DNA from 3 places in the Nocardioides marmoraquaticus genome. Region 3 is predicted to be linked to each of the others. Evidence: predicted binding sites of a transcription regulator. Region 3 holds the regulator's gene; each other region holds the start of a gene.
The links. Region 3 encodes LexA, which represses DNA repair genes until DNA is damaged. Its sites were predicted from a motif close to TCGAACANNTGTTCGA; they were not measured.

Region 1 (2,263 bases), on a different contig from region 3:
ATCGCTCGGAGGCCGAGGTGGGCGTCGAGGTTGGCCGAGAGCAGCGAGGTCAGCACCAGCAGCTGGAACAGCGGCGACGGCTTGTCGGCCAGCGGGATGCCCGCCTCGTCGGCGAACGTGCGGCCGTACCGCTCCAGCAGGGCGTCCAGCACGCGCTCGTGGGCCATGGGCGGGGAGTACCCCGATTGCGGGAGCGGGGAATCCGCTCGCGGGGAAGCGTGGGGCCCGCGTACGGTCCTCGCGGCCCGCCGTCGACCACGAGCAGAGGAGGGGCGTCATGACCGACCACGACCTGGAGCGCAGGGTGCAGCAGGCGACCGAGCCCCTCGCGGAGTGGCTGGGTGGCGTCGGTGACCGGTTGGTCGACTTCTTCGTGTGCGAGGTGCGTCCGGTGGCGACCTCGGAGCTGGCTCGCCTGCCGCACACCCCGTCGGTCTTCGGTCCCGCCTCCCCGGAGGGGTCGTTCGCCGCGGTCCCGGCGTCCGACGAGGCCGCGACCCTGGTGGTGCTGCGCCACGAGCTCATGACGGGCACCGGCGTCACGCTGTTCTTCGGTGACCTCGCCCACGAGGCCGTGCCGTGCTGCGACGAGTGCGCCCTGCTGCCGCAGTCGGAGGACGACCGCGACGACCTGGTGGCCCAGGCCGAGATGGCGGTCTGGGTGGCCACCCGCGGTTTCGCGGAGTTCCGCCGGGTCGCGGACGATGGCGCGGGCGATCCCGAGCCGTGGTTCGAGGAAGGCTGGATCGCGAGCCAGGGTGGCGCGAGCTGGAGCAGCGCTGCCGTCCCCGCCGAGCCCCTCACCCGCGTTTGGCGGCCCTGGCTCCGCCGCCGTGACGCCCTGCCCCGCGCGAGCGGCGGCGTGCCGGTCGTGCGGGACGCCTCGTCGCGCGACGGCGGCTACGGCCCCCCGGCCCCGACGCCGTCCCCGGGCTTCGCCGCCCCGGAGGCCTGACCGGCGTCGTGTGGTCGTGGACCTCGCACAGTGACCCACCACGAGGCCCGCGGGAAGCTCGGACGCCGCCCCGTGCGCGACTGCTCCTCCCGAAGGGCCGCGCTGCTGCCGCTGGTCGAGGCGCGACGAGCCCCAGCGAGGAGCCTCGAGACCCCCGCACCCAACCGCCCACCACTCACAACCGCGTCCACATGGTGTCGCACATCTGTTCGAATGCGTCACTGTTGTCGTAGGATGGGGCATGGCTCGCACCACCGACGACACCCCCACGACCCTGGGTGGTTCCGTCACGGGCACGAGCGAGCCAGACGCCGGGGTGCCTCGCCACCCGGTAGCCGACTTCACCCGCCGGCTGCGGCACCGGCTCGACCAGCTCGCCGCACCATCCGCGCGGCCGGTGTGGGCGATGCGGGCCGAGGAGCTGGCCGACACCCTGCTCGACCTCGCCACCGCCCAGGCCCAGCTCGACGCACTGCGACTCACGGTGATGGCGGAGGCGGAGCGCAACGGCTCGATCCTCGACCCCGGCGACCGGTCGATCGCCGACTGGTACGCCCGCGAGACCCGCAGCCGCCGCAGCCTCGCCCGCGCCGACCTCCGCCTCGCCCAGGCGACAGATGATGCGATGCCTCACCTCGCCACCGGCATGGCCACCGGACGGGTGTCGCTCGACCAGGCCCGCGCGATCAAGCGGTCGCTGGACCTGCTGCCGGTCTCCGGTGAGTTCGCGGTCGACGGCGACCAGCGCGAGGTCGCGGAGGCCCACCTCGTCGACCTCGCCCACGATCACGACGCCGCCGACCTCGACCACCTCGGCCGACGCCTCTATGCCGTCATCGCCCCCGAGGCCGCGGATGCCTACGAAGGCCGGCTCCTCGAGGCCGAGGAAGCCCGCGCCGCCCGCACGACGGTCTTCGAGACCTGGACCGACCACCAAGGCCTCACCCACGGCCGCTTCCGCATCCCGAAGCTGCACGGCGCCATGCTCAAGAAGGCCCTCGACGCCATCATGTCCCCGCTACGAGACACCGCCCCGTCGTCGGTCGAGCCTGTCGAGACCACCGCGACCGAGCCTGTCGAGACAACCGCGATCGACACCGACCCGCACGACACCCGGCCCGTCACCGTCCGTCGCGGCGAGGCGTTCTGCGAGCTCCTCGAACGCCTCTCGGCCCGCGACCTGCCCGCCACCGCCGGAGGCGACGCCACCATCGTCGTCACCATCCGCCACGACGACCTGACCGCGGCGCTCGACACCGCGGGGGTCGCGACCCTCGACACCGGCCACCGCATCTCTGCCGCTGAAGC
Region 2 (2,263 bases), on a different contig from region 3:
GTCGACGGTAGGTCCAGCCGTGGTGGGTCTTGGCGTTGTGGTGGCGTCTGCAGAGGGGCGCGAGGTTACTTGCGTTGGTCTGGCCGGGTGGTCCGCCGTCATCTGGTGGCAGGTAGGCCTCGGTGTGGTCGAGGTCGCAGGTGCGGGAGTCGCGGCGGCAGCCGGGGAAGACGCAGTGGCCGTCGCGTTGCGCGACCTGTTCGCGCATCAGTGGTGGCGGGTCGTGGGCGTCGACCGCGGTGTCGTTGCTCAGGTGGATGGGGGTGAGGGTGGTGACGGGGGCGTCGATGCCGTGCCGGGCCAGCCACGCCCGCACTTCGCTGGTGAGGTCGGTGGTGGCGTCGTCGCCGGTGGTCGAGGAGGTCGCGCAGCGACCGTCACGAGGCCCCCGGTGCCCCCGGTGTCCCTGGTGTCCCTGGCCGTGGAGGACGGCCCGGACACGCACACGTCCGTCGTGGGTGGCGCGGCGTCGGATCCACGCGGCCCGCTGTAGAGCAGACACGGGGCCGCGGGTCTCCTCGACGAACGTGCCTTGCTCGCTGGTCGTGTCGTCGAGGTCAACCGGGGTGAGGTGGACGACGAGGTCGGTGTCACCGCCCGATCCAGCTTGCCCGCCGGGCTGGACGTCGGTGGTGCGGCCGGACATGAGGTCGAGGGCGTGCTGGGGGTCGGCGAGGATCCCGACCGCGGTCGCCCGCCGGATGTCGCGGCTGGAGGTGTCGCCGAGGTCGCGCAGGTCGGCCGCGACCCGGGAGACGGTGGCGTCGAGGAGGTCGGCATCGTCGGCGTCGAGCGTCATGTTGACGTCGATGACGCCGGGTGCGCGGCGGTCACGGCGCAACCACACCCCGCGACGCGACATCGCTTCTTCCTCGTCGGCGACGGCGCGGTCGGGGTCCGCGGTCAGCCGGGCCTCGTGGACCAGCCGGCGGGCGTCGACGCGGGCGATCTTGTCCGGCACGGCGGTGATGAGCCGGTCGGCGTGGGCGGCGGCGTCGTAGGCCAGGTCGCGGGTCTCGCGGGAGATCTGCCGCGCCACCCACACCGGCACCCGCTCCTCCTGCACGAGCGCCCACAGCCGCGAGAGCCGGAACGCCAGCTCCAACGCATCCGCGAGCAGGTGCATCGCGTGGTCGACGGACCGGTCGAGTGCGGCGGCCAGCTCGAGCGGCGCCAGTGGGTGGACCAGCGGGGCACCCGGTCCGGCGAGCGGCACCAGCGGACCGGGCATCGACAGCCGTGGCTCGCCCCAGCCGGCGTAGTCGGTGATCACACCGTCGGCGCCGACCACCGCGGGGTGGGCCAGCGCCCACTGCAGCGCCATCCAGACCTGCTTCACCTCGCCGGCGTGGACCTGGGCGCGGGCGGTGAGGAGCTCGTCGATGATCGCGGCGCGCACGTCGACCTCGACCGGCCCATGGACCGGCACGGGTGCCGTGTCGGTGGTCGTCGTGGGGGCCAGCTCCATGAACGGAGTCTACCGCTCCGCACTGACAATCGAACAAGTGATCGACAGCATGCGGACTCGCGGATTGCCGGTGCCGGCGGTCGGGTCACCGGGGCCTCGCGGCTCGTCGCCCAGGGGCTCCTCACACCTCGACCAGCCCGGCTTCGTCGTGTGGCACTACTACAACTCCGGTCCTCCCTTCGTGGGGCTCGGTCGTCCCTCGCGGACTCCTCGGGGAGCGGAGGCTGCGATCCCGATCCCTGAGGTGCGAGCGAAGCGAGCCTCGAAGGGCGCGCCCCCTTCGTGGGGCTCGGTCGTCCCTCGCGACTCCTCGGGGAGCGTGGGCTGCCTTCAGCGGCGGAGGGCCGAGACGGCCTTGGCGAAGGCGGCGTACGACGGCTTCTTGGTGCCGTCGGGGCGGCGCAGGCCGAACCACGTCGAGGGGTCGGCGCGGACGCCCTGGTCGCGGTCGGTGTAGACGAACAGGTGCGAGACCCGCGGCTGGGCGGCGGCGGTGCGCACGCCGTCGGCGACGATCGCCGCCTGGTGCCGCTCGGTGACGTGGGTCGTCACGCCCGGCACCCACGCGGAGGCGGAGTCGGCGGCGAGGCCGGGGCCGCCGGTGGGGGCGCCGGACTCGTTGAAGCTCACCTCGAGGTGGCCGAGCCCGAGCGAGTCGAGCACCGACACCAGGGCCCGCGAGTCGGACCCGTCGCGGAAGACGTGCTCCCACGGCGTCAGCCAGCTGGTGCGGGTGCTCGGCAGGTGCGGGAAGGTGTACGGGTGGTAGGCGACGCCGGCCAGCGACTCGCAGCC
Region 3 (2,263 bases):
GCTCCGTCCGGACGGAACCCACCCCACTTCTCCCCTGGCGCTGCCGGTCTGGGTCGAGGAGACCGTCTGCGCCGCAAGCGGCCCGTGGCGGACGGGCCGGGCTCAGCCGCGGGGAACGGCCAGGCGCTGACCTACGGAGATCTCGGCACCCGGGAGGGAGTTGAGCTCCTGGATCCGCAGCACCATCTCACGGACCTCGCCCGGCGCGGCGACCGAGGCCGCGATGTCGTACAGCGTGTCGCCCGTCTGCACCTCGACGACTCCCACCGGCTCGGTGGTGCCGCCCCCGTCGGTGAGCGTGGCCGTGGCCCAGGAGCCGCCGACCGTCAGCATCAGGGCCAGCAGCACGCCCAGGAAGGTCAGCGTCAGGACCGCGCGACCGCGGCGGGTCAGGCGGACCCGGACGGGCATCGTGCCGCGACCCATGGTGTGGGGGCTGATCGTCATCGTGCTCATCGCTCTACCTCGCTCGGGGAAAGTGCTCGGCCCTGGTGGCCGAGCGTGGAGGGCGACCCCTGCTGTCGTGACTGCTGTCTAGTCGCGACCACCGACAAGGTGGATCCGACCGGCAGCGGTTCGAACATGTGTACGAGCGTAGAACGTCTGTTCGAACGATGCAAGAGGTCGGACCCGCGTTGTGACGACCCGTTGCCAGCGAGCTGCTCGCACACGTGCGGCCGCGCCACGACGACACGCTTCGAACATGTGTTTGAAGTCGACCCGGTCGAGCACTAGCGTGCGGCGCATGTCACGGCAGAGCTCCCGACGCACGGGCGAGACCACCCCCACCGACCGCGGCTCGGTCTCCGAGCTGCCCGACTCCGCGCCCGACCTGACGGGGTTGACCCCTCGCCAGCAGCGGATCCTCAACGTGCTGCGCGAGTCGATCGAGAAGCGCGGCTACCCGCCGAGCATCCGCGAGATCGGCAACCTCGTCGGGCTCACGAGCTCCTCGAGCGTCGCCCACCAGCTGCGCGTCCTCGAGCAGAAGGGGTTCATCCGCCGCGACCCCAACCGCCCTCGTGCCCTCGAGGTGTTCATCCCCGAGCTGATGGCGGCCCGCCGCGCGATCGCCAGCGCCGACGAGGCGCCCTTCGACCCCACGGGGATCGGGGACGCGGCGCCCGAGGCGACCCAGGTCCCGCTGCTCGGCCGTATCGCGGCCGGCGTGCCGATCCTGGCCGAGGAGCAGGTCGAGGAGGTCATGCCGCTGCCCCGCTCGCTGGTCGGCGACGGCGAGCTCTTCCTGCTCGAGGTCAGCGGCGACTCCATGATCGACGCCGCGATCTGCCACGGCGACTACGTCGTGGTGCGCAAGGAGCAGACGGCCGAGAACGGCGACATCGTCGCCGCACTGCTCGACGGGGAGGCCACCGTCAAGACCCTGCAGCGCCGCGGCGGCACGCCGTGGCTGCTGCCGCACAACGACGCCTACGACCCGATCGACGGCACCCACGCCACGATCCTCGGCAAGGTCACCGCCGTGCTCCGTCGCGTCTGACCCCACGCGTCCCACCGGTCCGGCCGGCGCCCCGCACCGGGAGCGCCGGCCGGTCATCCGCCTCACCAATTTCCGACATTCCGGACGCAACTAGGTCCTTTCGGGTCATCATCTCGGGGTGATCCACCCCGTGCTGACCCGCGGAGCGGCCGTCCTCGCCGCTCTGGCCCTCGGACTCGCGTGCGTGCCCGAGCTGGCCGACGCCGGTTCGGCTGTCGCGCAGGCCGGCTCCGGTCCGACCACAACCACGACCACGACCACGACCGGCGAAGCGTCCGTCGAGCAGGCCGCAGCCGCTCCCGATCGCGCTGAGTACGACGAGATCCTGCCGCGGTCCCTGTCGGGCGAGCAGCTGCTCGCGCGGCGCGGCGACCTCGTGCCCGAGGTCGCCGAGCGCAACGCGATGTCGCCGGGCCGGCTCGCCCAGCTGCTGCGCGACGAGACCGTCCGGGTGTCGGTCGAGGGGCACGTCTACGTGGTGGAACCGGCGTTCGAGGCTCCGCAACGGGCCGCGGCGACCGTTCGCGGGTCCACGACCCAGCAGGCCGAGGCCGGCAGCACGCTGGGCAGCGTCCCCACGCCCGGGGTCGTCGACCCGACGCAGGACGCGCTCTCGCTGCAGAGCAGGCCGGGAGCCTCCCGCACGATCTTCCTCGACGTCGACGGGGCCGACGTGAGCGGCACGACGTGGAACACCGCGGTGCCCAACGGCAACCACCCGGGCTTCAACCAGTCCGGCAGCGACCCGGCCACCTTCGACGC

Region 1: ACYU8I_RS08620 (HNH endonuclease signature motif containing protein) is a predicted target of LexA. The motif match lies at 1,153-1,168, and genes of this name have one in related genera.
Region 2: ACYU8I_RS10345 (HNH endonuclease signature motif containing protein) is a predicted target of LexA. The motif match lies at 1,498-1,513, and genes of this name have one in related genera.

What each region holds. Positions count from the first base shown of each region.
Region 1 covers NZ_BAAHAA010000008.1:157,800-160,062, reverse strand. The annotation lists gene ACYU8I_RS08630 (endonuclease) at 1-167, opposite strand, end outside; gene ACYU8I_RS08625 (hypothetical protein) at 278-955, shown strand; gene ACYU8I_RS08620 (HNH endonuclease signature motif containing protein) at 1,197-2,263, shown strand, end outside.
Region 2 covers NZ_BAAHAA010000011.1:67,631-69,893, reverse strand. The annotation lists gene ACYU8I_RS10345 (HNH endonuclease signature motif containing protein) at 1-1,468, opposite strand, end outside; gene ACYU8I_RS10340 (cellulase family glycosylhydrolase) at 1,799-2,263, opposite strand, start outside.
Region 3 covers NZ_BAAHAA010000007.1:45,595-47,857, reverse strand. The annotation lists gene ACYU8I_RS07135 (LysM peptidoglycan-binding domain-containing protein) at 103-456, opposite strand; gene lexA (transcriptional repressor LexA) at 746-1,501, shown strand; gene ACYU8I_RS07125 (fibronectin type III domain-containing protein) at 1,620-2,263, shown strand, end outside.